DNA from 3 places in the Psychrobacillus sp. AK 1817 genome. Region 3 is predicted to be linked to each of the others. Evidence: riboswitches for the same ligand, from Rfam matches in the RefSeq annotation. Region 3 holds a riboswitch; each other region holds the start of a gene.
The links. Region 3 has a riboswitch for thiamine pyrophosphate ahead of D0S48_RS11040 (YkoF family thiamine/hydroxymethylpyrimidine-binding protein). Riboswitches for the same ligand answer to the same signal wherever they lie in the genome.

Region 1 (10,496 bases), 1.0 Mb from region 3:
GTTTGATCCAATCGGATGAAGCTGATCGATTGATGAGAGCATTCAAGGAAAAGGCATTAGAGCTAGACTTAGTCCCTTACAATGAAGACACAAAAAAAGGTCAGCTGCGTCACTTAGTAGTTCGTAAAGGCAGAGCAACTGGCGAAGTGATGGTCGTTTTAGTAACAAAGCATCCTAAGCTTTCAAAGAAGGAAGCAATTATTGAACTAATTAGAGAAGCAGAACCAAAAGTCACCTCGATTATGCAAAATGTTAATTCAAGAAATACGAACGTCATCTACGGAGACGAAACAAACCTATTGTGGGGGAAACCAACGATTGAGGATTTAATCGGAGATGTTCGATTTGAAATATCTGCTCGTTCCTTTTATCAGGTAAACCCAGAGCAGACAGAAGTATTATATAAACAGGCACTCGATTATGCTCAACTTTCAGGTGACGAGACTGTAATTGACGCTTATTGTGGAATTGGTACAATTTCATTATTCCTAGCGCAAAGAGCGAAGCAAGTGTTGGGTGTAGAAATTGTCCCTCAAGCGATTGAGGACGCAAAAAGAAACGCTGATCTAAACGGCTTCACTAACACATACTTTGAAGCTGGCCCAGCAGAGGAAGTCATTCCACGGTGGTACAAGGAAGGAAAAAATGCAGATGTTCTAGTAGTGGATCCTCCGAGAAAAGGCTGCGACGAAGCACTTCTGACGACAATCATAGAGCAACGCCCAAAACGTGTAGTTTATGTCTCATGTAACCCAGCAACACTTGCACGTGATCTTCGCATTTTAGAAGATGGAGGCTATAAGACACAGGAAATTCAACCAGTGGACATGTTCCCGCAGACGACACATTGCGAAGCTGTCGCTTGGCTGGAACTAGCATAATTATTCAAAAACGAATTCTGATTTTGGAATTCGTTTTTTTATTTTTCGCTTATTTAAATTTAGTCTGGAAGAAGCTCCTACTTATGATATAAATTCAATACATCTGCTAGGGTCTTTGATTCATTTTTAAACTCATACCTGTCACGTCGTGATTATTATCTTGTTTGCCGCGGTGCTTTCAGTTAAACTTAGTGTAATTAAATGAATTTGCAGGGGGACACGTTTGTGTTGAGAAGGTAAAACCTGACCCTTAGAACCTGACTGTTAATACAGACGTAGGGAGCAAAGTACACGATTATCAATATGTACTTACTTAAGCTCCGCGTATTTTTTACGTGGTGCTTTTCTTTTGCAAATACTTTAATTGCGGGGGGACACATTGTGTTGAGAAGGTTAAAACCTGACCCTTAGAACCTGACAGTTAACACTGGCGTAGGGAGCAATCATGGGTGTAGTCTACACTTTTTGGGCGTCTCTATTAGAGGCGCCTTTTTTGCACTTACGTCCACCAATTAAGGAGGACAAAAAAATGGAGTTTTGTGAAAAAGTTAGACAGGAGACGCAATTTTATTGGGAGGCTAGTTTTAACCATCCGTTTGTGCAAGGTATTGCTGATGGTAGTTTACCACTCGAAAAGTTCAAGTTTTATATGCTACAGGATGCGTATTATTTAAAGCATTACACAAAAGTCTTAGCTTTAGCAGCTGCAAAGGCAACAAATGATGAGGACATTCAGTACTTTTTAAACAGTGCGAGATTTATTCATGAAGCAGAGCTTGAGCTTCACCGTACAACTTTTCAAGACTTAAATGTAACGGCCGAAGAAATTGAAAATTTTGAGGTGGCACCAGCTACTTATAATTATGTGAGTCATATGTACAATGCAGTCCATAATGGCGATGTAGCAGAAGCATTTGCTGCTATATTACCTTGCCCTTGGCTCTATCAAGAAATTGGGCAACAGCTTAAGTATGCTCGTCCGAATATACCGCTGTATGCGCAATGGATTGCATTATATGCATCTGACGAAATGCTTCAATCGATTAATAAGCAAAAGTCGATGTTAAATCGTTTTGCGAAGGAACAGCCCATGAAACAAAAGGTTTTAAAGGCACATTTTGAAAAAAGCTGTTATTACGAGTGGATGTTTTGGGAAATGCCATGGACGATGCAAAATTGGACAAAAGGGGTGTATATGAATGAGCCTACAAAAAATTAATCTACAAAAACCTTTAGTGCATTGTATCACCAACTATGTCGTGGCCAATTTTACAGCAAATGGCTTACTAGCAATAGGAGCTTCACCTGTGATGGCCGATGCGGTTAAAGAAGCGGCGGAAATGGCATCAAAATCGAATGCGCTTTTATTAAATATCGGCACATTAAATGAACAGACAATAAAATCAATGCTTCTAGCAGGAAACAGTGCGAATGTGAAGAACATTCCTATAGTTTTTGATCCCGTCGGTGCAGGGGCAACGAATTTTCGATTAGAAACAACGATGGAAATATTACAACAACTTAAAATTAATTTAATTCGGTGTAATGTCGGAGAACTCGCGGCTATTGCAGGTGTTACTTGGCAAGCAAAAGGCGTCGATAGTGGCGTGGGTGAACTTGATGTAGCTGAGACGGCCATGCATGTTGCAAACAAATATAACTGTCTTGTGATTGTGACAGGTGAGCAAGATGTGATTACAGATGGTATCAGAATAGAATGGATCGTAGGTGGTCATGAAAAGGTAACGAAAATGACAGGAAGTGGCTGTCTATTAAGTGCCCTTTGTGCAGCAGAGCTCGCAAGCTGTGAAAATGCATTCGAAGATCTTGCGAATCTACTTCGTGATTATAAACAAGCAAGCTCAAATGCGTATTCAACGATTGGGACATTCCATATGAATTTTCTAAATCAACTTGAATATTTAGCGGAGGGACACCAATGATTACATTAACGATAGCGGGTTCAGATAGTGGAGGCGGAGCAGGCATTCAGGCAGATATTAAAACGTTTCAAGAGCTTGGTGTATTTGGTACAAGTGTTATCACTGCCTTAACCGCCCAAAATACGTTAGGTGTACATGGCATTTTTCCAACAACAGTACAATTTGTAGAAGCACAATTGAAGGCGGTCCTTGAAGATTTTAATGTGACAGCGATTAAAACAGGCATGTTATTTAATTCAGAGATTATTGAGTGTGTCGCTGCTACACTTAAAAATAGAGGCTTACCTCTTATCGTTGACCCTGTGATGATTGCGAAGGGCGGCGCCAGCTTGCTTCAACAAGAGTCTATACAAGCTCTTAAAAATAAGCTGCTACCCATTGCAACTGTTTGCACACCAAATATACCAGAAGCCGAGGTCATAAGTGGTCGCTCCATTCATACGGAACAAGAACTATTTCTAGCTGCTCAAGATATTATCTCCCTTGGGGTACAATGTGTGGTTATGAAAGGTGGACATTTAGCTGGTGACAAAGCGATTGATGCGGTGTTTATAAAAGGGGAGGTTCCTTTTGTCTTAGAAACGAATCGATTTGAAACTAAACATACGCACGGAACAGGCTGTACATTTTCAGCAGCATTAACAGCAGAAATAGCAAAAGGAAAATCTTTGCAAGAAGCCGTTTTGGAAGCGAAAAAATTTGTCCATTTAGCGATTAGCAATCCATTAAATATTGGGCATGGTTTTGGTCCAACGAATCATTTTGCCTATCGTCAGCTTGAGGGGAAGTGTGATGTTGTATGTCACTAAATCTCGATAAATATTTTATTATGGGTACGATTAATTGTAGGCGTGATCCTTTAGTGGTGTTAGAAGCAGCATTACAAGCCGGTATTACGATGTTTCAATTAAGAGAAAAGGGTGAAAATGCACTTACTGGGGATTCCTATGTACAATTTGCACGTAAATGCCAAAATTTATGTCACGCTTACAAAGTGCCATTTCTAATAAATGACGATGTAGAGCTAGCCTTAAAGCTTAATGCTGATGGGATTCATGTTGGTCAGGATGATTTAAATATTGAAATGTTTCGTAAGCGTGCAGAAAATAAAATCATCGGTGTTTCTGTGCATACGATGGAGGAACTGGAAAAGGCGATTGCAAATGGTGCAGATTATGTTGGGATTGGACCCATTTTTGAAACATCATCAAAAAAAGATGCCGAACCACCAGCAGGGGTTGCATTTTTAAAGAAAGCAAGAACTGACTATCCGAATGTCCCCATTGTAGCAATTGGTGGTATTTCACCAACAAACAGTAGCATCGTACGTGAAGCTGGGGCTAATGGTGTTGCAGTTATTTCTGCCATTAGTCTTAGTGAAGATATTTGGAAGACTGTTAGAGAAATTTAAAGTGAATTTTCGTAGTTAATACAAATATAATTTGTTATAAAATCTATAACTTCATTAATCATTATACGCATTGAAGTATGAAGATAAATATGAAAAGGCTACCTTTAACTATAGCAAGTCCTAGCTAATTGCTTAAACCACTAGCATCAAAGTGTTGCCACATAATGCGAAGCAGTGGCATGGTTGGAATTAGTTTAAAGTAACTAAGCAGACGGTTTAGTAGTGCTATAATGCATTTCTAAACCGTCTGCTTTTATATTTATCCTATTTTTAATCAGATAAGAATGGGGATAAGTAAGTATTGTAGGATTAAACCGAAAAAGAATAGGTGGTTTTACGTCATTGCTAAGCTTAATACCTTGTTTTATCTGTCTAACTTAGTTTTAATATTCCATTACATATGGAAATCTTCTGATTATTAATCTGTATATTTTCCCCTTTTAGTGTATATTTAGGATAACTAAAATAAATAAGTACGCAGCATTGCATGCGTTATTTGAAGGGGATGTACTATGAGAAGGATAATTTTATCAACAGAGAGTGGAGCGGATTTACCGAAGGACCTGGTTGAAAAACATCAAATTCAAGTGGTACCGATGCACGTCATCATGGATGGGAAGGATTATTTAGATGGAGAGCTGCCTGTAGAGGAAGTCTTCGATTATCATAGTCGCACAAAAAAAATTCCATCTACAACAGCAACGAATACACATGAGTATCATGAGTTGTTTATGAAAATCAGAACTAATTTTCCTGAGAGCATCATTATTCACATTGGATATACGTCAAAAGCATCTGCTTCCTTTCAAAGTGCGTTAATTGCAGCGGAGGATTTTGAAAATCTTTTCCTAATTGATACGCTAAACGTGACAGGAGGATTAGCTGCAGTTGTGCTGTATGCTGCCAATTTAATTGAGGAAGAACCTTCCATTGATCATAATCAGCTAATAGAAAAAATAGAATCTATCGTTCCTAAAACAAAGCTGGCTTTCATACCAGGCAGTTTGGACTTTCTAAGATCGGGTGGGCGCGTAAGTAACATGGCTTATATTGGAGGGTCATTATTAAAAATAAAGCCCTGCATTGAGCTAAAAGAAGGAAAGCTTGTTTCCACTAGAAAGTATCGTGGGAATATGAGTATAGTTGCGGAAAAGCTCATGCGAGATTACTTGAACCAATATGATATTTCTAGAAAACAGCTGTATTTGATCTATTCTATCGGACTTGATGAAAGTATTAAGAGGCAAATGGAAGAAATCGCAAAGGAAACAGGCTTCGAAAATGTAACATGGATGCAAGCAGGTGCAATGATTTCTACCCATGCTGGACCTGGAGGCTTTGGGATTGCAGGGGTAGAAAATTAGAAAAAGTTCTGAAAAAACATCATTGAGTTATAAAGTTTCTTATAAGTACCGGTCACGTTGTGTGTCTAAGCGAATCAAGCACTTTCTTCAAAACTCAACCAATATCTCCTATTTATCATATACACTAAACATATTGTGAAGTGGTCGCTAAGTTAAAATTAGGATAAGAAAAACGAATTCCAATGATGGATTTCGTTTTTTTATTTGGCTGTTTTCCTCAACATGTAATTACCATTTTATGGTATAATTAGTTGGAAGGTAGAATCTTGAAAAAACGTGTCAGGTTAATTAAAGAGGAGACTAAGACTAGTATCATTTTTATTTGCTGTATAAGTAAAATATTTAATTTTAGTTGTATAGGTTATTAGATGTTTTTACATAAGATAATAGACAAGGAGATGATTCAAATGAAAAATTTAGGATTTGTCAAAATTACTGTTCTCCTCTTAGTCGCATTGACTCTTTCTGCTTGCAGTATGCAAGAAGAAAATAGTAAAGACATGGAAGAGCCAGATGATAGCATTGTCGATAATGAAAACGAAAGCAACGAAAACGATTTAGACTTTGTTACAATCGAAAAAATTGAAAAATACGAGGGAATGGAAATTTCCGACTGGATCGATGAACAGACCGTTGTCCTTGCACAAGAAAACCAAGAACTTGGAAAAATGAGTCTCTTAGAGAATGCAGAGTTCTACCCTAGAAGTATATATGAGTACAAATTGGACACAAAAGAGTTTAAAATGATAAAAGCCCAAAAAAACATGTTTCTTGGTGGGGCAACTTTGTCTCCAGATAAAAAACATCTTTTGTATTATGAATACTCTATTGGGGATGTATCCTATTATCTAATGACCTTGGAGGAAGGGAGGCAATCCTCTGTGACGGAGGACATTATTGGTAGCGCTTATACAGCTGGGTGGACTGACGAGCAAAATGTAATCGGTGCTTCCTATGCCGGAGGGGCATATATGGCTGACACGATAGGTAATCTAACTCAAATTGCCGAGCTTCAGGAGGAACAATTGTACACAGTTCATAAAATGAAGGAAAAAATCTATTATATAACTACAGACAGTCCAACCTTTCAGGTATATATGCTGGATCTGGTGACTAAAGAAAAAAAGAATCTGCAATTGGAAAATGCGGATGGAATCACACTCTCGCCTGATGGAAAGCAAATGCTAGTTACTCAAGCAACCGGGTCAACAAAAAGGCTGATAATTACTGATACCGATGGAAATATACAAAGTACGATTACTGAAGGTTCTGATGTGACTGGCGCTTCCTGGTCTCCCAATCAGCAAATGATTGCATATCAATTAGATTCTGTTATCAACGATGTAGACAGTAGTGGACTATACCTGTACGATATATCAACCGGTAAATCCATACAAATAGCTCCAAATGTCAGAAATGCGAAAATCAAATGGAGCCCTTCAGGTAAAAAAATTTCCGTTACAGAACTGGATGAAAGAAACTATAACAGCAGCATTATATATATAAAATAGTGCGAGGTATTTACTTTTTACTTAAAGAAGACAGTTAGCTAACTGTCTTTTTTTGTGTTTAATAAAAGTTTTAAGAATTAATGGAAGCGTTGTGAAATTAAAAGTTATTGTAATATTACAAAATTTAAGTTATGTTTTAAAATACTCATAAAAATTTAGAAGAATGTATTGGTTGTTCAATTTAGTGTGAACATCTCAATGAATTAAAACTAAATCATAGAGAACGAGAGACACACTTTCTTTTAAAACTATAAATTAGTATCAGAAAGAGGTATAAAATAATGACACTACAACAGTTAAAATATGTAATTGAAGTTGCAAGAAGTCGTTCTATTAGTAAGGCTGCACAAAATTTATTCATTAGCCAGCCAAGTCTTTCAAATGCACTAAAGGAGTTAGAAAATGAAATAGGGACTATCATTTTCCAAAGAACTAATAAAGGAATTATCATGACATCTGAAGGCGCAGAGTTTTTAGGTTATGCTCGACAAGTGGTTGAACAAGCAAATCTTCTGGAAAATCGCTATTCCAATATTCAATCTTCCCAGCAACACTTTTCTGTATCAGCTCAGCACTATGCTTTTGCGGTAAGTGCATTTGTCCGTCTGCTAGAGGAATACAATCGAGATGAATACGAATTTACATTAAGAGAAACCAAAACCTATGAAATTATTGAAGATGTAAAAAATCTACATAGTGAAATTGGTATTTTATATGTAAATGATTTTAATAGAAAAGTGATTCAAAAATTCCTGAGAGAAGGTAATCTCATCTTTCAAGAACTGTTTGAAGCAAAGCCTCACGTATTTATTAGCTCTAGAAATCCGCTAGCAAAGCAGGAATTTGTAACTTTATCAGATTTAATTCCTTATCCTTATCTTTCCTTTGAACAAGGAGATTATAATTCTTTTTATTTTTCGGAGGAAATTTTGAGTACTCTTTCTAGGCCAAAGAATATACGAGTTAGTGATCGAGCGACACTTTTTAATTTATTGATTGGACTTAATGGTTATACAATATCAACTGGTGTGATAAGTCATGAACTAAATAGTAATAACATTGTTTCAGTTCCTTTACTTGTAGATGAACGGATTACAGTTGGCTATATTACACATAAAAATGTAAAAAACAGTCCTCTAGCGACTATATATATTGAATATTTAAAAGAAACAATTGCTGAAGAACAAGTTCAGCTATAGTTTAAAACTATAGCTAGAGATACTAAATAAGTGTTACATGCTACCAATTGTATAGTGCTAAAATTTCCTTACATACACATTGCTTTGCTTTTTTAATAGCCTATCCTTTTATATTCTATCAATCTGTTGCGAGATAAATAGAAATGATAGCTAATTATCTACCTTAAACTACGTGTATATAGGAGGTACCATGAGAACAGTCAACCCGATTGAAATAGTTAATCAGAGTAAATTGAAAGTCTTTCATTACGTGCTTATTATTTGTTTATTTTTTATCATGATGTTCGACGGCTATGATGTGGTCATTTATGGTGCAACCATTCCAATGTTAAAAGCGGAGTGGGGAATCTCTGATTTAGTAGCGGGGGCGATAAGTAGTTATACGACAATCGGTACAGCAGTTGGAGCTGTTTTATTCGGTCTGTATTCAGATCGTTTTGGAAGAAAGCGTATTATTATTTTAACGACCTTCTTATTCAGCTTTTTTACATTATTATCTGGATTTGCAACGTCACCGATCTTATTTATTGTTTTTCGTATTATTGCAGGTTTAGGATTTGGTGGTGTTATGCCAAACATAGCTGCTTTAATATCAGAATACGCTCCGTCCAAACACCGTGCTGCAATTATTTCAATCATATTTTGCGGTTACTCCGTTGGTGCAATTCTAGCCTCGTTTAGCGGGCAGGTATTGCTCGAAAGATTCGGTTGGCAACCGGTATACTGGATAGCCGGCTTACCACTGCTTGTGTTGCCTTTTGCTATACGTATCATTCCAGAATCTATTAATTCTTTAATTAAACAAAAGGATACAAAACGTCTTGTCAAAGTCCTTCAAAAAATAAACCCAATGATCTCTAAAGATGTTCAATTTAAATATGTCCATCAAGAACAGCAACAAAAGTCATCGGTTCGTGATCTTTTTAAAAACAAACTTGGATTAAGCACGATGATGTTCTGGCTGTCTTGCTTCTGTACATTTATCCTCATGTATTCACTAAATACATGGCTTCCAACTTTAATGATGAATGCAGGCTATAATCTGAAATCTAGTCTGTTCTTTGTTGCAGTACTTCAAATTGGTGCCATAACTGGTACAATGATTTTCGGTAACATTATTCAACTACTTGGTTTCAAACGTGTCCTTATTCCACTTTACTTAGTAGGGGCTATCTCATTAATACTGATTGGCTACTCAAAAAATATTTATATAGCTTATGGGTTAATTGCCATTATAGGTGCTGCATCAGTCGGTTTACAAAACATGTCTAATGCATATGTAGCTCAATATTATTCTGTCGATATTCGAGCAGCTGCTCTAGGAAGTACAATGGCTTTTGGACGTATCGGTTCGATTGTTGCTCCAACTTATATGGGAATTTTATTAACTTTTAATCTGCAGCCACAGTTTAACTTTTTTGCAATTGGTATTGCTGCAATCTTTGGCGCAATAGCTATGAGTTTCATTCGTGAAGACCATGCAGACTATGCAGTAGAGAAGCAATTAGTTTCTAATGAAATAGCCTTTAAAAAAGAATCTTTATCATAACAGAATACAAGGAATTCATCATATTTTGGTGAAGACTTACCTAGAAATCAGGAGTGTTGAATGAACAACACCCCTGATTTTTTTATTGTAAAATTATCGATATTTTATACTATCTATCGACTTAACCAACTCCTAATAATAATTCATTTATTTTTCCAAAATTACAAAAAAATTCTACAGTTTATATGGTTTAATAAAGATAGAGAAGTAAATAGGGAGGGGTTTAGCAATGGGGAAAGAATTCTTTAAAAGACTTGAAAAATACATAACGAAAAATAAAAAATACTTAAATAAAGGTGCATCTAAAAAAGAACTCCTAAAATTAGAGCGGGAAACTGGCTACCCATTACCTGAATCCTTTAAAGCTACGTATTCTGTTCATAATGGTGAAAAAAAGTTAGGATTAATGTTTGGATTAACCTGGTATTCCATCGAAGAAATTTTATCGGCATGGAAGGAGTACAACAACTATTATGAAGAGTCCGTTACCGATGTCATTTCATTCGAAAAGAATAAAATCCAAGAGGCATACTACCATCCAGGATGGATTCCTATAGCATACGATTATGGAGGAAACTATCTTGCGATGGACTTTGCACCTGGGGAGAATGGGAAAGCTGGACAAATTATAAATTTTG
Region 2 (10,496 bases), 1.1 Mb from region 3:
ATTCATTAACCCCCACATTCTATTTCTGTACTTTATTTCGGTTAATTTATCAGTATTTTAATAAAAAGATTCTAACTATAAATTTTATTTAATTTATGTGGACATTTTTTGTCATAATTATCTGTGAAGGATTGATAAAGCACCCTAAAGACTGATACTATATTCTTAAGTAAAGAAAGGAAGTATGAATATGTCAACCTTTGAAAATAAGTTAGAAAAGTATGCTGCTTTAGCTGTTGAAGTAGGAGTTAATATTCAAAAGGGGCAAGATTTATATATTGCTGCATCTACAGAAAGTGTGGATTTCGTTCGCTTAGTAACTAAAAAAGCTTATGAAGTTGGTGCAAAAACAGTATATGTAGACTTTTCAGATGACGAGTTAACACGTATGCGATATGAATTAGCCCCTAAAGATTCTTTTGATTTCTTCCCTCCGTGGAAAGTACAGGAAAGAGAACAATTAGCTGAATCTGGAGCTGCATTCATGAGCATTGTTAGTCAAAGCCCTGATTTACTAAAAGGTATCGATTCTAGTAAAATTTCAGCTTTCCAAAAGGCATCAGGTCAAGCAATGTCTAAATATCGTCAATATGTTCAATCGGACAAAATTAGTTGGTCTGTTGTTGCAGCACCTTCAAAAAAATGGGCAGCCAAAGTATTTTCATACCTACCTCAAGATGAGCAAGTTCCAGCATTATGGGAAGCAATCTTTAGTGCGGTGAGAGCTGACTTAGAAGACCCAGTTGCTGCATGGAAAGAGCATGACCGATTATTGCATACAAAGGTAGACTACCTAAATGACAAAAATTATAAAAAGCTTCATTACACGGCACCTGGTACAGATTTAACAATTGAGTTGCCTACCGGTCATCTTTGGTGTGGAGCTAGTAGCACTAATGAAAAAGGTGAGGACTTCATGGCCAATATGCCTACTGAAGAAGTGTTCACTGTTCCATTAAAAACTGGCGTAGATGGTTACGTAGCTAGTAGCAAGCCTTTAAGCTACGGTGGTAATATTATTGATAATTTTACCGTAACTTTTGAAAAGGGTCGCATTGTAAAAGTAGAAGCAGAAGAAGGCCAAGAAGTATTAGAGCATTTAGTTGCAACAGACGAAGGCTCCCATTATCTTGGAGAAGTAGCACTTGTACCACATGATTCTCCGATTTCTAATTCGAATCTATTATTCTACAACACATTATTTGATGAAAATGCTTCAAACCACTTAGCGATTGGTAGTGCATATGCATTCTGTATCAAAGGCGGTAAAAAAATGACTCGTGAAGAACTAGCTTCCAACGGTTTAAATGAAAGTATTACTCATGTAGACTTTATGATTGGTTCTGAAAATATGAATATTGATGGAATAAAAGAAGATGGCACAAAAGAACCGATTTTCCGAAATGGGAACTGGGCTTTTTAATCACAATCTGTTCACAAAAATAACTTTTTCCTTTTACAAATCTAGTGAAAATAAGTTATAATGATAGTAATATGAATAGTGAGGTGTTAAAAATGGGCTTATTCATAGCAACAGTTCTTGGTTTCGCTGGAGGTATTCTAGCAATTGGAGCAGTAATCATGTTCTATTTCTCAGGGCCAATGAACAACCAAGATGCAATTATTGTAGATCCAAAACCAACAAATAAATTTTAATCTTAGCAACCGCAATGACAATTGCGGTTGTTTTTTATTTTAAAGCTTGTTACTTCTTATTTTTTTCATTTCATTTTGAATACGTTTGTATTACAAAACGAAAACAAATTAGGCTAATATAATCAGTTTCCTACCTTTTAATAGTCTTTTACTAATTGCAACGATTGAAACACATGTAATCTTCCATTATGTAACAAATGGCATTTAGTTTATTTTCCATTATAATAACGTAGAGCAATTGAAATGGAGGAAGACATATGTTGTCAAATTCACATATTGGTATTGATTTAGGAACTGCTAATACTTTAGTTTATACGAAAAATAAAGGCTTACTTATAGATGAACCAACTGTTGTTGCAGTAAACACAAAAACAAAAGAAATCGTTGCTTTTGGATCAGAAGCAAAGAAAATGATTGGTAAAACACCAACCTCTATAGAAGTCATTAGACCTCTTAAGGATGGTGTAATCGCTGACTTTGATGTAACAACTCAGCTTTTAAAGTTGATCATGCAAAAAGCGAGCAAGAAAATGGGAAATGCACTTCGGAAACCTACGGTTATTGTGTGTACACCATCAGGGGCAACATCTGTAGAACGTAGAGCGATTCAGGATGCTGTCCGTCAAAGTGGAGCAAAGGAAGTCCAGCTTATGGAAGAGCCTGTTGCCGCAGCAATTGGCGCAGGCTTGCCAGTTAATGAGCCAGTTGCAAGTATGATTGTAGACATTGGTGGTGGTACAACAGAAGTAGGCATTATTTCTTACGGTGGAGTAGTTGCTTCGAATACAGTTAAAGCTGCTGGTGATCGTATGGATGAGTCAATCATTCACTATATCCGTAAAGAGTTTAATGTAATCATTGGAGAACCTACAGCTGAACTAGTAAAAATGACTATTGGATATGCACTTGTTCCTCATACTGAAGAAGTAATGGAAATACGCGGAAGAGATGTTGTGACAGGATTACCAAAAGTAGTAAAGCTATCCTCCACACAAATTCAAGAAGTATTAAGAGAATCTCTAGAGGCTATTTTAGAAGCAATTCGTGCTACTTTAGAAATATGTCCTCCTGAGCTTTCAGGTGATATTGTGGATCACGGTGTAGTTCTCACTGGTGGAGGCGCTCTATTAAAAGGCTTAGAAGAATGGTTAAGTAGTGTAATCGAAGTCCCTGTCCACCTTGCTCCAGAACCATTGCAATCTGTAGCTATCGGTACAGGTAAATCATTTTTTATTACCACTAATAAAAGAAGAGCAATGAGATAATTAAAAAAAATTAGGAAAGTTTCAAACAAATCTTAAGTAAAGTCCTTTTTTTTCGTATAATATATAGATAAAGAAGGAGGAATTACTATGCCAAGTTTGAACGACATTTTAAACTACAACAAATCATTTGTAGAAAATAAACTCTACGAGCCTTACGTAACGACTAAATTTCCAGACAAACGAATAGTTATTCTAACTTGTATGGATACGCGTTTAGTTGAAATGCTTCCAAAGTCTATGAACCTGAAAAATGGTGATGTAAAGATTGTTAAAAGTGCTGGTGCTGTTATTAACCATCCTTTTGGTGGAATCATGCGTAGTTTAATCGTTGCTGTATACGAGCTTCAAGCAGATGAGATTTATGTAATTGGTCATCATGATTGTGGAATGAGTTCTATACAAACGGATAAGATTCTTGAAAAGATGACAGCTCGTGGAGTTGACCCTCGTGTATTTGATGTACTAAAAAACTCAGGTATCGAGGTAGAAGAATGGCTTGAAGGATTTTCAGACGTAAAGGAAAGTGTCTTACATAGCGTTGATATGATTCGAAGTCATCCATTAATGATTCCAGAGGTTCCAGTTCATGGACTCATTATTGACCCTCACACTGGCAAATTAGACCTTGTTACAGATGGTAATATCGACAAAAAATAATATATTTCCCAGGAAATCGTCATAATAAGAGATTTAGCTTCTGATAAAGTCAGAGGCTAAATCTTTTTTATTTTAAATTCTTCTCTACTACAGTGATTATAATTTCCTTTACCCTTCCAATAAAAAAAGGCTATTCTAGAATAGCCTCCTCTTTTACGCTATAACTCTCCTCTTATAGAAGAATACATATAATGGTCTTCCCATTTCCCATTGATAAATAACAGCTTGCGAAGTAAGCCTTCACGAACAAAGTGATTGTTTTCCAATACCTTGATAGAACCAAAGTTTCTTGGAGATACATATGCCTCGATACGATTTAACTGAACATCCTGTAAACCAAATTGTTTAACAAGTCGAACTGCCTCTGAGGCAATTCCTTTTCCGACGTGTCTTTGATCAATAGAGTATCCAATGAGGCCACTTGAAAAAGGCATTCGCTTTAAACTATAAAGCGATATACTTCCAATCAAGTCATCTCGTTCATGTGTAAAAATTCCAAAACTATATTCTCTTTTTTCCTGCATGAGCATAAGTGATTCTCGAATCTTTTCTCTTTGTACACTAGCTGTATAATATTCTTCTTGATGTAATGGTTCAAAAACAGACCAATACATTTTATTGTCACACACTAAATTCGCAAGAGCAGGTGCGTCTTTCACATTCAAAGTTCTTAAGTAACAACTAGCTCCTTCTAAATATATCAAGCACCGTCACCCTTTAGCATTAGTTAATTGCAAGAATTCTTGGACGTCTTGTATACAAAGGTCAATACCCTTCTTCCAAAACGCTTCCTCTGTAATATCCTCTTGTAGATGTTTCATAGCTAAGTCTTCTACCGACATGACCGCTGTATCCTGTAATAACGCAATATACTTTTCTTCAAAACCTGTACCTTCCTCTTTTGCCTTTGCATAAATACTTAAAGAGAACAAGTAACCAAAAGTATACGGGAAATTATAGAAAGGAACATCGGTAATGTAGAAATGTAATTTAGAAGCCCAGAAATGTGGATGGACTGTGTCTAACGCATCTCCATAAGCCTCACGTTGAGCTTCTTCCATTAATTCATTTAAACGTGTAGCAGAAACAATTCCCTCTTTTCGTTCCTCATAAAATCTTGTTTCAAACAAGAAGCGAGCGTGAATATTCATGAAGAAAGCTACGCTGCGTTGAATTTTATCCTCCAGCAAAGCGATTTTCTCATCTGTCGATTTTGATTCACGAACAGCGGCATCAGCTACAATCATTTCAGCAAAGGTCGAAGCAGTTTCCGCAACACCCATTGCATATCTCGTATTCATCCAATGAACCGGTCTTAAAGCATATGAATGGAAGGCATGACCTAATTCATGTGCAAGTGTGGAAACATTCGACATAGTACCACTATAGGTCATGAAGATACGAGATTCTTGTGAAACTGGCATACCCGTACAAAACCCACCAGGGCGTTTATTCGGACGATCCTCTGCTTCAATCCACCCATTTTCAAAAGCATGACGAGAAAACTCTTCTAGCTTTGGTCCAAATTCTTTAAAATGCTTTAATATGAACTCAGCACCCTGTTGAAAATCCATTTTTTCGGTAGAGGAACTAACTGGTGCATCTAAATCATACCAATGCATCGCTTTTTCGCCTAGCATCGCCGATTTTCTATTTAAATATTCCACAAACGGAGCTTTATTTTTAGAGATTGCTCCCCACATTGCATCTAATGTATCTTGTTTCATTCGGTTAATAGATAGTGGTTCTTCTAAAACATTATCCCAGCCCCGCTTTTTATAGGTCGCTAGGCGGAAGCCTGCTAAGTGATTAAGCGCTTTTGCTATAAAATCTTCTTTTTCTGTCCATGCAAGCTCCAATGCTTCAAACGATTCCTTACGGATTTCAGCTTTGTCGCTAGAGCTCAAATTGTTTGCTTGTCCTACTGAAAGAGATTTTTCTTCTCCGTCAATAGTTATTTTAATACGAATGTCTCCTACAAGCATATCGTACAATTGTCCCCATGCATGATAACCGTCCACCTCAAGTGTAGTTATTAAATCTTCCTCTTTTTCAGAGAGCATTTTACTCGCATTCTCTCTCCATTCATTCAATACAAACTCGAATTGTGATAGTTCATCTGTCTTTAAAAGTTCTTCCCAAACTGTCCCTTCCGTTTTACTAAATACCTGTTGTATAGTATTCATTAAGGAAGACAACCTAGCATACAATGAACCAACTTCACCTTGTAATAATGTTGCTTTTTTATCTGTCGTATCTTGAGCTAGATAGCAGCCAATCACAGCACTAGCTTCCGACAAATTTACTGCTACATCCCTTAATTCTTCAATTGTATGGCTAATTTGTTTCGCCTCTTGTACAGCGGTTGGAACTTCTAATTTTTTTATATTTACTTCAAAGTTACCTAATTTAACTTTTACTTCATCTAAATGTTGTTGTAAAGCTGACGAGCTACTGCCACCTAGATAAAAACGATCTAGATCCCAGACTATTGGATAATTTTGTTTTAACATCAGAAAATTCCCCCTATTTTAAAAATTACCTTGAAATCTATTATACCATGTTTCACCATGTCAATTATTCGTTTTTTTGTCACATTATTTCTATAATTGAATTTGTGCGCTCTTTATTTGAAAGGTATACTTATTAAATATAGAAGGAGGGGGATCTATTGATCAAAATTATCCTTTTGATTTGTGGTTATATTGCAACGATTATTGTTAATATACTTGCAAATACTCTACCTATAAATGGTCAAACAACTGGTGAAATATCTTCTAGAATACCAGCACTTTTTACACCAGCAGGCTATGTATTTTCAATTTGGATCTTTATTTATATATTACTTGCATTCTGGATTTGGAATGTTATAAGAGAATATAGAAATCAACAGAAGATACCCCTACGTAGAGTATTATTATTTTTAGCAACATGTATATTCAATATCTCTTGGATTTTACTATGGCATTATGAAAAATTTAGCTTTGCCCTCATTACAATCATTGCCCTACTTTGGTTCTTATTCTTACTATATCTAACTTATTCCAGCAATGAGTCCAATTGGAAGAGTCGAGTGCCAATATCTATCTATTTGGGATGGATTTTTGTTGCGACGCTAGCAAATTTAGATTATGTGCTTACTTATTATGAATTTAGCGGTTTTGGCATTACAACCTCCTTATGGGTTGTCATTTTCTTAACATTGGCAACAGCTATCGCTCTACATTTTAGGTACCATTATGATGATCGTGCTATTGTATTAGTTTTTATATGGGCTTTTATCGGTATAGCAGTCCGTCATAATATTAATGAATTATTAATTTCAACAGCTTCCCTGTTTTTAAGCGCTGTCTTAGTAGCGGGAATTCTATTTATAAAAAAAACGCCAACGAAAAATTAAATCGTTGGTGTTTTTTATATTGCCTCCTGCCGCTAAATTAACAGAGGGACAAATTTTGTATTTTATAGAAAAGCGCTATTTAATGAAATTCACTCATTTAAATTAATTTAGTTAAAATAATCGGTTCGTCTTTTGTAACTATAATTGTATGTTCAATTTGTGCAACAAGAGATTTATCAGGAGTTACAAACGTCCATCCATCCCCTGACTCTACGATATGTTCAGCTTTTGCTGAGATGAAGGGCTCTACTGCTAGAACCATACCTTCTTTTAAAATTGTTGGATCCCAAGCATCATAATAATTTAAGACATGCTGGGGTGCTTCATGCAGGGACTTTCCGATACCATGACCTGTTAGGTTCATGATGACATGTAATCCATTATCCTTCGCTTCTCTTTCCACCGCTTTACCAATCTGGTTTAGACGAGAACCTGCTTTTACCTTCAGCATAGCACGATTAAATGCACTTTCCGCTACTTGACAAAGTTTTTCCTTGTCTTCGTACCCTTCGCCTACTACAAATGATATTCCAGTATCTGCGAAAAACCCTTCGTATGAACCGGATACATCAATATTTACAAGGTCACCCTCTTTAATCACACGGGAGCCTGGAATTCCATGAGCCACTTCTTCATTTACACTTATACAAGTATACCCCGGGAAATCATACTCTCCCATAGGTCCAGAAATAGCGCCTTTTTCTTTAAATAACTCGCCGCCTATTTCATCTAGCTCCTTGGTAGTTACACCCGGTTTAGTTGCAGCCTTCATCGCTTCTCGTACTTCAGCAACAATTTGGCCTATTTTTTTTAACATTTCTAACTCTTCATTTGTTTTTGCTATCATCTTTACAAGATCCCTTCTTCACTTAGATGTATGATTATCATATCATATATCTTATGAATTCGGCATTAATAGGCGTGGGGCTTTTACGAATAGAATCGCACAAATAAAAGCGGCAAACAAGAACACAGGAATCATATAAGTAGAATTATAAATTAAGGAATAAAGAATTACGTTTTCTCCCTCAGCAAATTCACCAAAAAATAGTATCCCTGATAAAACGTGTGCCAAGTAGCGCAAAAATGAGGCAATTAAGGCACCTATTACAATTGCTATCGCCATTTTTTTCTTGTTTTGATTTTCAAATGCTTTCATATATGCTGGTCTTAATAGACCTGCCATTCCCGCCACCATAAAAGCAATAAAATAATCGATTCCTACTTGAATAACTACTATTTCAAAGGATAATGGCGCCGGGTAAAAGCGCCCCGTAACTACCTGCAATAGTCCAATCAAAAATCCTGTCACAACACCTGCCACTATACCACGGCGAAATGCTATTAAAATAATGGGTACAAGCACAAAGGTAACACTTCCACCCTGTGGCATCCCAAATCCTATTAAATCCATTATATAACCTAATGCTGCGAATATAGCTATTTCTACTAACAATACGACACGCTGATTTCTCATTGTAATCCCCTTTTTTGACCACAAAAAAACGCCGTCGGGACAGAGCCAGACATCGCGCGATTGTCAGTATCCATCCACATCCCTACGCAAGCATGAACTTACAGGTTCTAAGGGTACTATCTCAGCCGCTATAGCGACGCCCCTTGTGGTTTAGAATTTATTTGATTTGAGTTCATTGTAGCCGATACATGTTTATATTGCAACCCCCAAAGGTATTATAGTAGTAATAATAAATCTATTATTAGGAGTGTTTTGGTTGATAAATTTACTTATGGATTTAATCAAAATAAAGAGTAATGATTTGAACGGAGCTAACGAGGCACTGCTTTACTGTAAGGACTGGCTAGAAAAGAGAAACATATCAACAAAAACCTATGAATTAAACACTAAGCTAATGCTTGTAGCTGAAATAGGAGCCGGTGAGGAAACTATCGTATGGAATGGCCATATTGATGTCGTTCCAGGAAATCCCGAGCAATTTGAACCAAAAATTATTGATGATAGACTATATGGGCGTGGTTCTGCAGATATGAAGGCAGGCGTTGCTGCAATGATGCAGGCTTTTTATATACTCTCACAAGATGAACATAAGCTTACAAAAAAAGTCCAGCTACATATAGTTACTGATGAAGAAACAGGAGGAAAAACCTCCAAACACTTAGTTGAACAAGGTCATTGTGGAGACTTCGTTATTTGTGGTGAACCAACTCATGTTAATATCGGTCTTCAGGCTAAAGGAATTTTACAATGGGATATCCATTTAAAAGGGAAAGCCGCGCACGGAAGCCGTCCTTGGGAAGGAGATAATGCGATTGAAAAAGCAATATTATTCGATAAGGAACTAAGAAATTGCTCTTTTATGGAGGCAAGCAATGAATATTATGATTATCCTTCCTTAAACTTGGCAAAAATAGAAGCAGGAGATCGCTATAATATGGTACCTGATAAATGTGTTATTAGTTACTCCTTAAGATTTGTTCCTGGACAAGACGCTGAGAAAATCACAAAGGAACTAAGAGATCTTTTAGAAAAATATCCTGGTAGTGAAATACACTTCCAAGGACACACCCCAGCAATCACCAATAAAGAAGATGACAAGTATATACAAAAACTTTTAGCAGTTTGTAATTCGATTAGACAGACACCTACTGTTCTATTTGGACAGCATGGTGCGGCCGACACACGTTATTATGCAGCTAAGGGTGCAGTAGCTATCGAATTTGGACCAAGCGGTTCTGACTGGCACGGTGATCAGGAATACGTTTCTATATCTTCAGTAGAGGAATATAAGGATATTCTCGTTAGATTTGTACTAGAATAACTAGATATAAGCTATAGATGGATGCTTTCCGTAGGGAGAGCGATAAGTAATAATAATGAGGAGACTATGAATGGATACCAATAAAATTTTAAGTGCATCAACATATTTTTCTATTTTGTTTGCCCCTTTCATTCTCCCGATTATCGTTTACTTCCTTACATCGGAAAAAGAGGTAAAGTACCACGCTAAGCGTTCATTAATTTCTCATATCATCCCTACTATTTTCTTTGTGCTCTTAATGCTGGCTATATTCGCAAACTTTTTACCTTTAGGCTTTACTGGAGATTCTGCTTCCATGTGGACTAGTATGACTACTGCTCTTATTTTTATGGGTTTATATACAGTGATCAATCTAGTTTTACTTATATGGAATATCGTACAAGGAGTCAAAGTGTTACGGCATGTTTAATAGCTCCTCAAATGGGAATAAGATATTATAGAACAACAAGGAGCGATTGATTATGAAAGTAGGAAAACTAGTAAAAGCAGCTATTAAATGGGCACCTGTTGTGTACCCTCTTGTTCGTAAAGCAATGAAATCCAAAAAAACTGTAAAACGCTAATTGAACTAAGTTAGAAACTTATTAATGTTAATATGGGCTCTTTATAGCCTCTCCAAGGTAGCACTATTATTTAGAAGGAGAAGACTTATTAGTCACCTCCAATAAAAAAAAGCAGGAGAAATCAAATGATTTCTCCTGCTTTTTTTGAATTATTACT
Region 3 (10,496 bases):
AGAGCCACTGATGACATTTAATAGCCTCCTATATAATTTTCTGATAATACCTATTTTCAACAGTATTGGAATATTCACAATAATTATATAACAAAAATAAATAATCATAAAGAACCAATTTTCAACAATTCGACACACATATATTGTAAAAATATTATAAGATAAAATATTTAATCAAAATTATACAATTACATTATGGTTTTTATGTTATATGTCTGGTTGATATGGTATAGTTTAACAGATAAGTTGTTCGTCGAAAGGAATGACAAAGTTGTTTTTTAGTGCTATATCACCCATATATTCTATAGAGTTACAACCGGAGTATTCATTGGTCGGTGTGATAATTTCAATTATAGTTGCCTGTATTGCTTCATTTACTGCGCTATCGCTAAATGAAAGAGTCCAAAAAAATAGTTTTTTTCACTATTTATTTTGGTTAATATTAGCATCTATTTCACTTGGTTTGGGAATTTGGGCTATGCATTTTGTAGGTATGACCGCTATTACGTTGCCAATCAGTATGAATTACAATTGGATATTGACTTTTGTGTCACTAATTCCAGGTGTTTTAGCATCTTTTATTTTTTTCTATTGGGTAAATAAACCAATTCAATCTTGGTGGAAATATATAATTGCAAGTATTTTAATGGGGTTAGGGATAGCAGGAGTTCACTATATTGGAATCCGTTCCATGGAGATGGATGTGCAATACGTTTACGATAGACCTACTATATTTATCAGCTTGTGTATCTCTATCATGTTTACGCAGACTGCTCTATTTTCTATTAAATATTCATCAAAAAAGACAAAAAACTTTATTACTAAAACTTTTTCATCCATTTTAATGGGCTGTGCAATTGCTACAACTCATTATGTAGGAATATTAGCAATAAGTGTTTACGCCCCGAGAGATTATTTAGTCGCAACTGCAGAAAATCACTCGATGCATAATACTTTTCTAGGTGTAACTGTAACCTTTTTCCTTGGAATGCTAATAGGGGTATTACTTTTATCTAGTATGATGGATCGGTACGTAAAATATAGAGCCAATTACTTTGATAATCTTACAATGCTACCTAATCGTAGAAGCTTTGAATCATACATTGAAAAGTCTGTTACTGGTCAAACACTAGCAGTCTGGCATTTACATGACTTTGGAAAAATAAATCAAGAGTTTAGCTTCATGTTTGGGGACGAGGTCATTCAACATTTAACTAAAATCTTCACGGATTACAAGCCGCCATCAGCTCGTTTGTTTAAATTTGAAAGCAATCGTTTCGCTTATATTATGAGAACTACTGATGATACAAATATCCATGAAATGCTAATAGCAATGGAAAAAATAGCGGAGATTTTAAAGAGACCCCTTACAATTAAAAATAAAAAAATAGTACTTCCAGGGGTTTGTGCTATTTCCGCGGTAAGGGATTATCGAGACCTTCATTCAATCTATTCGAATGCCCTAGCTGTGTTTAATGACTCTTCCATTGAACATAAACATGAAGTAATTATGTTTGATCCGGTCATACATACGCATACGTTTGAAAAAGAATTAGTCGATGGAATTGAAAAAGCAATGATTAACAAAGAGTTATATCTCGTGTATCAACCCAAAATAAATCTACGAAATGTGGAAGTAGCAGGAGTAGAGGTTCTTCTAAGATGGAATAATTCAAAATATGGTTTTTTGTCTCCGGCAGTCTTTGTCCCTATACTAGAGGAAAATTCGAAGATGGAAATGGTTACGGACTGGATTGTAGAACAGGCTTGTAAACAAATGTACCAATGGAAGAAAGAAAATATTTCACTAGGAAAAGTAGCGATTAATATACCTGGACATTATGTTACCTCTCCAGCTCTACTAAAACGTTTGATAAGTATTACAAGTAGTTATGAAATCTGTCCAAATGAAATAGAGTTAGAAATTACGGAAACTAGCTTTGTAAGTAATATTGAAGAAGCAATGCGGGCGGTAGGAGTATTTAGGGAGAAAGGTTTCTCTGTTGCCCTGGATGACTTTGGAACAGGGGTATCCTCACTTTCTTATTTAAAGCAAATACCAATCTCTACCTTGAAGATTGACAAAACATTTATTGAGGAAGTTCCAAATTCTCATAAAGATTCTTTAATAGTACAGGCTATTATTGCACTAGGGACGTCACTCGGACTAGAAATAGTCTTTGAAGGAGTGGAAACAAAAGAACAGGTAGGATTTTTAAGGGCATCCTGCGAAAATCCTATTTTACAAGGTTATTATTTTGCTAAACCTATGCGAGCAGAAGAACTATTTCATTGGCAAGAGAATATAAAACAAAAGTTTGCTGATAAAATATGATTGTATTTAAAGGAAGAGAGTGTCACCCAAGTCAGGTGTCACTCTCTTTGTTTTTACGCTAACCAAAGATTACTGAAACAACTGATTAATAATAAACTAATAAACAAGAATGCTAACATGAAATCATTCTTTTCAATAGTAACCTTATGATAAAAAACCCTTCTTGGTTCTCCTGTGAAACCCCTTGCTTCCATAGCAAATGCAACTTTCTCCGCTTTACGAACAGCTCCAGCGAGCATGGGGATTAGTACGCGCCGTAAACCTATTATTCTCTTGAAAATATTTGATTGGTCATCTAATCCCCTAAGTTTCTGCACCTGTTGAACTAGTATAAATTCATCCTTTAAGAGGGGTAGAAATTGATAACCAACCATAATTCCGTAAGCGATTTTTGGAGATAGTTTTAACTGCTGCATTAGGCTACGTATAAATATAATTGGATCGGTAGTTAAAGCAAATAACAAGCTTAGGCTAGAAAAAGCTAAAACGCGAAAGCTTAGGGACAAGGCGTGATTCAGTTGACTCATAGTTATTTCAACAGAACCGATAGACCAAAGAACAGGACCAGTCCTACTGTCTGCAAATAAAAGAGTAGTCCAAAGATAGCCAAATGCTGCTATAAAAAATGGTAGCATCAGTAAGCCCCATTTTCTCCAGGATATATGGCTTAAAAAGATTTGCACCAAAATAATACTTAACCAAAAAATAAGTGGAGTCCATGGATTGAAAAAAAACGCAAGTGTCAGCATGCAAATCATTACTATCACAAACTTAACAGACGGATTCATCCTATGTAGGCTAGTGTGCATAGAGAGCACCTCGTCTAGGTGAGAGTAATTGATGTTCTAGCAGTAAATCTTCTTTACCCCAAAAGCTGTCAGAGTGATATTTTCCTGTAATTGCTCCGTCTTTCATTAGTAAAATGGTGTCTGCAACCTTATAAGCAAACTCCATATCATGTGTAACAATTAGGAAGGTAGTACCTGCCTTAGAACGATTATCAATTACTTTAAACAGTTCGGCTAAAGTAGCGGAGTCCTGGCCAGAAGTAGGCTCATCCATCAGTATCACTTCACGATTCTGACAAAGCATAATGGCTATAGCTAGGCGCCTTTTTTGCCCATGACTGATTGAAAAAGGATGTGCATCTGAAACAGTAGATAAATTCAGTCGCTCCAACATTTCCTCCGTATTTTGAACACCACCGAAAGAAACCTCTTCCTTCACTTGCCCTGTAATAAACAAAAATTCTGGTGATTGAGGTACATAGCCTAACATGCTAGGCTTTACTTTGCCATTAGAGGGTAAAATACCAGAAAGAGCCTTCAATAATGTAGATTTCCCACTGCCATTTGGTCCAGCTAGCACTGCGATTTCTCCTTTATTTAAAGAGAATGAAGTTGGCTGTAAAAAATGCTTTGTACTAATATTTTCCACATGCAGAGACTTTTCTGCTTGAACCATGCTCTTCCTTTTGGTATAGCTTTCATACGGAATTCTATCTTCCTTTAACTTAATTGTTCGATGAAAGAAGTTGTCCCATAGGTCGAGTCTATGCTCAATCGCTAAGATGGTTATACTCGATTTTTGCTGAAGTAAGTCCAACCATTCAATATATTGTTTTGCGGTATACGGGTCCAGATGGGTGATAGGCTCATCTAACAATAATATTTCTGGCTCCATAATCATTGCACAAGCAGTGGCAACCCTTTGCTTCATACCTCCAGAAAGCGATTGAATGATGGAATGTCGATAATCCGTTAACCTAGTTAACTCCAATACTTCAGAAATCTTCGTCTCCATTTCTTCCTGTGCGACGAGTAAATTCTCTAAAGTAAAAGCAAGCTCTTCCTCTACAGTTGGCATACAAAATTGTGCATCGGGATCTTGAAATACTGTTGCGATACGATGATTGACCTCGCCAGGTCGATAGGAATCATTTTCTTTACCAAAAAGTTCTATTCTACCGGACACTATGCCATCGCAATTTTCTGGATAGAGACGATTGCACAAATAAAGTAAAGTGCTCTTTCCGCAGCCGCTTGGTCCGGTTATGACGACACGCTCTCCTTTTTCGATAGACATAGAAAAGTTTGATAGAACAGCAGTATCCTTGTCTGGATAAGAAAAGGTGACATCTTCAAAACGGATAACTTTAGGCACGAATATCACCTTTTTTTGAACGCGAAATAGCATATCCTCTTAACGACCCAGTGGCAAGCAAGCCGTCAGCTACAGCTTTTCCACCTAAACCAGCAATGAGAGTTCCACTAAAAATACGAACAACTAGCATGAAAACTACATACCCAGTTGTATAAACGGCAAATCCTCCTAAGAAATAGCCATACACAAAGCTAAAAACTGCGGATCCTGCTCCCGCAAGCATTAAAACCCAAAGATCAAACCGTTTGTAACGTGTAGCGGCGAATACAGCCTCGGCACCTAGACCTTGTATGACACCAGAAAGGATAAGACGTGGCCCGACGGCATTACCTAAAAGTACCTCTATTGCTGCTGCGATAGTTTCCGAGATAACCGCCGCCCCGGGTTTCCGAATGATGTACATACAGATAATTGAAACGATAAACCAAACACCAAAAATCCACTCATATGCGATTGGTCCGACGAAGCCAGACCAAATGTTTCCTACATGAAGGAAGAGTAAATAAACAATCCCAAACACCACTGCAAAGACCGACATTAAAACAATTTCTTTTAGCTTCCATGATTTAAGCATGGAGGTCATCTCCGTGAGAAGGGCTATTAATGCTCATCGATAAAGTCATCACTAAATGCTTGTGCTCTTCTGATCTAGCTCTGCTGAAGGCTGCCTCATAATAAGCAAACACGTCATGGATATCCCCATGAATCCCGCTAGCATAATGCATAGATTCATTGAATACACCCTTCACTTTAGCGTGCTCAATCTCTCTGTAGATCACATCCATATAGTTAGGATTGTTCATAGGGTATAAAGCAAATTGAGAAGAAACATATTGGTTTGTTTCATCCTTATTTGTCACTTCATTTCCCTTGTCTAAATAAACGTCAGCAGTGGTGTCGCCAGGACAACCCGCTGAGAATGTTCCAGAAAGAGCTACATGTACCCCTGTTTTGGCAGCATTCAGAGTAATAGATTTTGCCACATTAAATACATGAACTTGTTTTCCTCTGATAACGGTTGAGACATCATCCGTATGCATCCACACATTGGATACATCTGTATTCTGTAGTGCACCTTTAATAATGCTTACAAAATCATTGCTCATCGGATGTAGGGAAAAACGAAACCCTACAATTGGACTTAAACCACATTCCATCCTAAAAACCTCCCTCAATTTTTTCATAAAAAAAAGCTACATCCGTGAAGATGCAGCCACTAACCCTTATGAAAAAAGGAAAGTCACCGCACTTCCTCACGCAGGTATTATCCTGATCGAGTAATAAGGGATCGGAGCTAAAAAGCTCTCATCACAGCCAAAGTGGGCACCCCTAGTGCAGAAACGGTATGTAGTTTTACAGTTGTGTATAAATTTACACAATTTGTTTTCTTTATGTGCCCACAGTATAGCGTATAAAAATATAATTGTAAATATGGTTGAATTCTTTTCTCTAATCGTCCATGCTTAAATTATCAGAAAACATAAGGGGGAAACTAAATGAACAAAATTTTTATTACTCGAAAATTACCGGAGGAAATTGTACAGCCATTAAGAGAAAAATTTGAGGTGAATATGTGGCACAGCGAGGAAACTCCAATGGATTATGAAGATATAAAAAAGGAGGCAAAGGACGTCCATGCCCTGTGGACGGTTCTCTCTGATAAAGTGGACCGGGAACTTATAGAAAGTCTACCGAATTTAAAAATTATCAGTAATCTAGCGGTTGGCTTCAATAATATTGATGTGGAAGCAGCGAAAGAAAAAGGGGTTATGGTAACAAATACTCCTGGTGTATTAACTGAGACAACTGCAGACCTAACCTTTGCGTTGTTATTGGCTACTGCTCGTCGTATTACCGAAGCAGAACAAGATATTCGTGCAGGTAAATGGAAATCATGGACACCGATGCAGCTGACGGGAATGGACGTTTTTGGAGCTACGTTAGGAATCATAGGCATGGGAAGAATCGGTGAAGCGGTAGCAAGACGTGCGAAGGGTTTTAATATGAAAGTCTTATATCATAATAGAACAAGAAAATTAGAGGCAGAGCAACAAAATAACTTTACATATGTGGAGCTAGAAACATTATTGCAAGAATCTGATTTTGTTGTAATATTGACACCTCTAACTCCAGAAACTAAAAGGATGATTGGAAAAAAAGAGTTAGGATTGATGAAGGAAACCTCTGCTCTTATTAATGTTGCACGTGGCGGAATCGTAGATGAGCAATCCCTTTATGATGCCCTCCTAAATAAAAGAATATGGGCCGCTGGACTAGATGTTTTTGAGACGGAGCCTGTTCCTTTAGATCATCCACTCTTAACCTTGCCTAATGTTACAGTCCTACCCCATATCGGCAGTGCAAGTATTCATACGAGACTTGCTATGATGCAAATAAATGCTAAAGCAATTGAAAATGTTTTAGAGGGACAAGAACCTGACAATCGAGTTGTTTAAAGGAAAAAAATTATAATCTAGGCTGCCATGAATCCAGTATTCATGGCATTTTTTATGAGGTAAGAAAGGTGTAAGTATGCGACGGGGATGGCTTATCGCTCACCCCACAGAAAGTGTCCACCTGAAATCAAGCTTACTATCCTATGTCCTAATCTAGTAGAAAGCAAGTGAGCATGCACTTTTCAATTAAAACTATACAAAAGCACTATCTATCAAATACTTGATAAAAATTACTGTTTTTAAACGAGAATATTGTACAATATTTACCTATTTATCTAATCGTATTGGTCTACTAAATTAATGCTAAATATTCAGATTAAAATAAAAAATTAACAACTATCTCTTTAAGTAATTTGCAATATACAAATTTGTTTAGTAGTATTAGTAGTTATAAATTAGGCGTCCTTTAATTTCAGTATTAGGAAGTTTAATTGTTTTGAAATTTTAGCAGTTATTTTATAAGTATTGAAGGAGGAACGATCGAACGTCTAATTTAAAAATTGAATGAAAAGAGGTAGTCAGACTAATGAAAAAAATTATGTTATTTTTTTCACTTTGCATGCTTTTAGTACTTACAGCTTGTGGCAACGAGACAAGCAAAGACAGTATTGAGGTGATTAAGTTTGCTGATGCAGGATGGGATAGTATACGCCTACACAACAGCATTGCTCAAACTATCATCGAAGAGGGTTATGGTTATGAAACCGAGGTAACAAGTGGAACAACAGCAGCTACGATGCAATCACTTGAAAAGGGCGACATAAATGTCTATATGGAAGTATGGACCGATAACATTAAAGATGTCTACGAAAAAGCAATTGAAAGTGGAAATATCATGAAGGTAGCTACTAATTTCGCTGATAACGCGCAAGGATTATATGTTCCAACTTACGTGATAGAGGGAGATGCAGAACGAGGTATTGAACCAATCGCTCCAGATTTAAAGACAGTTCAAGACTTAGAGAAGTATCCAGAAATTTTCCAAGATCCCGAAGATAGCAGTAAAGGCCGAGTGGTCGGAGCTCCATCTAGTTGGGTAGTAAGTGAGTATTTGGGGACGAAACTTGAAACATATGGCCTTGACGAACAATATAACTATCTGGCACCCGGCTCTGATTCTGCAATTGTTGCAGATTTAGCAGGAGCATATAAAAAAGGGGAGCCTTGGGTAGGATATTATTGGTCACCAACGTGGGTAACAGCTAGCTACGATTTAACTCTATTAGAAGACGCACCTTACGACGAAGCAAAATGGAATGAATCAAAAGGAACTGAGTTTCCACCAAATGATGTAGTTATTGCAGTTCATAAGGATTTACCAACACAAGCTAAGGACGTAGTAGACTTTTTAAGTAAATATGAAACTAGTAACGATTTAACGGAAAGTGCATTAGACTATATGCAGGAAAATGATGTTGAAGCAGATGAAGCCGCTATTTGGTGGATGAAAGAGTATGAAGATATTTGGACAGCTTGGGTGTCCGAAGAAGTGGCTGAAAAGGTAAAAGCTTCTTTGAAATAATTCATTACTTAATCTAACTAAAGAAAGGTGGTTGTGGCTGTACTTTTACAGTCCCATTCTATGACAGAATTTCCAAACGTACGATTTCCAATAGGGGATGTAGTAGAGAAATTCGTGGATTTTCTTGCCATGAATTTTGATGCATTCTTTGATTTTATCTTTATCATCTCGTCCTCCATGATTAAAGGTCTTGAGGCGGGTCTACTAGCGATTCCTTGGTGGTTATTTATTGTTATCATCTTTTTAATTGGATGGTTTTTTAATAATCTATATGGAGGACTGCTATATGCAGCATTTATCTTCTTAATTGGATCCTTTGATTTGTGGCCAGAAACAATGACCACCATTTCCATCGTTTTAATCTCCGTAATTTTGTCTCTTGTTATAGGCATACCACTAGGAGTTGGAATGGCTTTTAGTAAATCCATGTCCAGAATCATGCGTCCGATATTAGACGCGATGCAGACAATGCCAAGCTTTGTCTACTTAATACCAGTAATTTTCTTCTTTCCGCTCGGAAATGTACCAGCAGTTATTGCAACAATCATTTATGCATTACCACCAGTAATCCGTTTAACAGAATTAGGTATCCGAAGTGTAGATAAAGAGATTGTAGAATCTGCACAATCATTCGGCTCCTCTTCCTCTCAAATGCTCATGAAAGTACAACTACCACAAGCCTTACCTACAATTATGGCAGGTATAAATCAAACAACAATGATGGCGCTAGCAATGGCGGTTGTTGGTTCTATGGTTGGTGCGCAGGGACTTGGAGAACGAGTACTCTTTGCAATTAACCGAATAGACATCTCACTAGGTTTTGAAGCTGGGATCAGTATTGTTTTCCTAGCGATTATCATCGACCGCGTTACCGGAGGAATTGCGAATCGCCTTCAGAAACATAGGAGGGATGCCGCATGACAGTAAAATTAAAATTAGAAAACGTATCGAAGATTTTTGGGTCTCGACCTAAAAAAATTATTCCGATGGTAGAGAAGGGTGTACCAAAGGAAGAGATATTAGCTAAAACAGGGCATACGGTCGGAGTGTACAATGCCTCAATGGAAATCATGGAGGGAGAGACCTTCGTGATTATGGGGTTATCAGGAAGTGGTAAGTCTACCCTAATTCGTTGTTTAAATTTATTGAATAGACCTACTTCTGGCGCTATATACGTCGATGGAGAAAATGTCGTGGATTACAATAAGACACAGTTAAAATACTATCGTCAAAAGAAAATAGCTATGGTATTCCAGCATTTTGGGCTGTTTAGCCATCGTACGGTATTAGAAAATATTGAGTATGGTTTAGAGATAAGAGGAATGTCTAAGAACGAGCGCCAGGAAATTGCTCAGAAACATCTAGAAACAGTTGGTCTTAAAGGTTATGAAAACCAATATCCAGATGAACTTTCTGGAGGTATGCGCCAGCGAGTAGGTATCGCCAGAGCACTTGCTAACGATCCAGATATACTATTAATGGATGAGCCCTTCAGTGCACTTGACCCATTAATCCGTAGAGAAATGCAGCTCGAGCTTCTTGATATCCAAAATCGCCTTCAAAAGACAATAATCTTCATCACACATGATGTCAACGAGGCTTTTAAAATTGGGGACCGTGTTGCGGTTATGAAAAACGGAAAAGTTGAGCAAATTGGCACTCCAGAAGAGATTCTGGAAAATCCGGCAAGTAGCTATATATCAGAGTTTATACGAGATATTGATCGCACTAAAATTCTTCAGGCAGAGCATATTATGTCTAAGCCCAACGGATTAGTATCATTAAAGGATGGACTAAATGTTGCAATCCAGGTGATGAGAGAGAATGGGAACTCGAGTGCTTTTGTGGTAGACAGAAAGCGTCAGTTGCAAGGTATCATTACCATTGACCAGGCTATCGAGGGCATGAAGCAGAAGAAATCCTTACAAGAAACAATGTCAAAGGATGTGAATACAGTCCATCCTGAAGAATATGTACAAGACTTGATTCAGCAAGTCCTTGATTCTAAGTATCCTCTTGT

Region 1: another riboswitch for thiamine pyrophosphate. It lies ahead of tenA (thiaminase II); the one in region 3 lies ahead of D0S48_RS11040 (YkoF family thiamine/hydroxymethylpyrimidine-binding protein).
Region 2: another riboswitch for thiamine pyrophosphate. It lies ahead of thiT (energy-coupled thiamine transporter ThiT); the one in region 3 lies ahead of D0S48_RS11040 (YkoF family thiamine/hydroxymethylpyrimidine-binding protein).

The regions. Positions count from the first base shown of each region.
Region 1 covers NZ_CP031739.1:3,283,043-3,293,538, forward strand. The annotation lists gene rlmD (23S rRNA (uracil(1939)-C(5))-methyltransferase RlmD) at 1-881, shown strand, start outside; TPP riboswitch at 1,083-1,180, shown strand; TPP riboswitch at 1,240-1,337, shown strand; gene tenA (thiaminase II) at 1,411-2,100, shown strand; gene thiM (hydroxyethylthiazole kinase) at 2,081-2,824, shown strand; gene thiD (bifunctional hydroxymethylpyrimidine kinase/phosphomethylpyrimidine kinase) at 2,821-3,633, shown strand; gene thiE (thiamine phosphate synthase) at 3,624-4,235, shown strand; gene D0S48_RS16400 (DegV family protein) at 4,748-5,599, shown strand; gene D0S48_RS16405 (TolB family protein) at 6,007-7,110, shown strand; gene D0S48_RS16410 (LysR family transcriptional regulator) at 7,392-8,309, shown strand; gene D0S48_RS16415 (MFS transporter) at 8,500-9,858, shown strand; gene D0S48_RS16420 (SMI1/KNR4 family protein) at 10,088-10,496, shown strand, end outside.
Region 2 covers NZ_CP031739.1:3,376,384-3,386,879, reverse strand. The annotation lists gene motA (flagellar motor stator protein MotA) at 1-1, opposite strand, end outside; gene D0S48_RS16880 (aminopeptidase) at 191-1,423, shown strand; gene D0S48_RS20735 (hypothetical protein) at 1,516-1,656, shown strand; gene mreBH (rod-share determining protein MreBH) at 1,914-2,921, shown strand; gene D0S48_RS16870 (beta-class carbonic anhydrase) at 3,009-3,578, shown strand; gene D0S48_RS16865 (GNAT family N-acetyltransferase) at 3,737-4,282, opposite strand; gene D0S48_RS16860 (M3 family oligoendopeptidase) at 4,289-6,091, opposite strand; gene D0S48_RS16855 (tryptophan-rich sensory protein) at 6,250-6,978, shown strand; gene map (type I methionyl aminopeptidase) at 7,076-7,825, opposite strand; gene thiT (energy-coupled thiamine transporter ThiT) at 7,877-8,455, opposite strand; TPP riboswitch at 8,518-8,609, opposite strand; gene D0S48_RS16840 (M20 family metallopeptidase) at 8,712-9,776, shown strand; gene D0S48_RS16835 (magnetosome magnetite crystal formation protein family) at 9,847-10,185, shown strand.
Region 3 covers NZ_CP031739.1:2,233,134-2,243,629, reverse strand. The annotation lists gene D0S48_RS11065 (DUF1697 domain-containing protein) at 1-17, opposite strand, end outside; gene D0S48_RS11060 (bifunctional diguanylate cyclase/phosphodiesterase) at 263-2,335, shown strand; gene D0S48_RS11055 (energy-coupling factor transporter transmembrane component T family protein) at 2,389-3,084, opposite strand; gene D0S48_RS11050 (ABC transporter ATP-binding protein) at 3,134-4,498, opposite strand; gene D0S48_RS11045 (ECF transporter S component) at 4,491-5,072, opposite strand; gene D0S48_RS11040 (YkoF family thiamine/hydroxymethylpyrimidine-binding protein) at 5,065-5,655, opposite strand; TPP riboswitch at 5,732-5,839, opposite strand; gene D0S48_RS11035 (2-hydroxyacid dehydrogenase) at 5,995-6,954, shown strand; gene D0S48_RS11030 (ABC transporter substrate-binding protein) at 7,481-8,476, shown strand; gene D0S48_RS11025 (ABC transporter permease) at 8,510-9,397, shown strand; gene D0S48_RS11020 (quaternary amine ABC transporter ATP-binding protein) at 9,394-10,496, shown strand, end outside.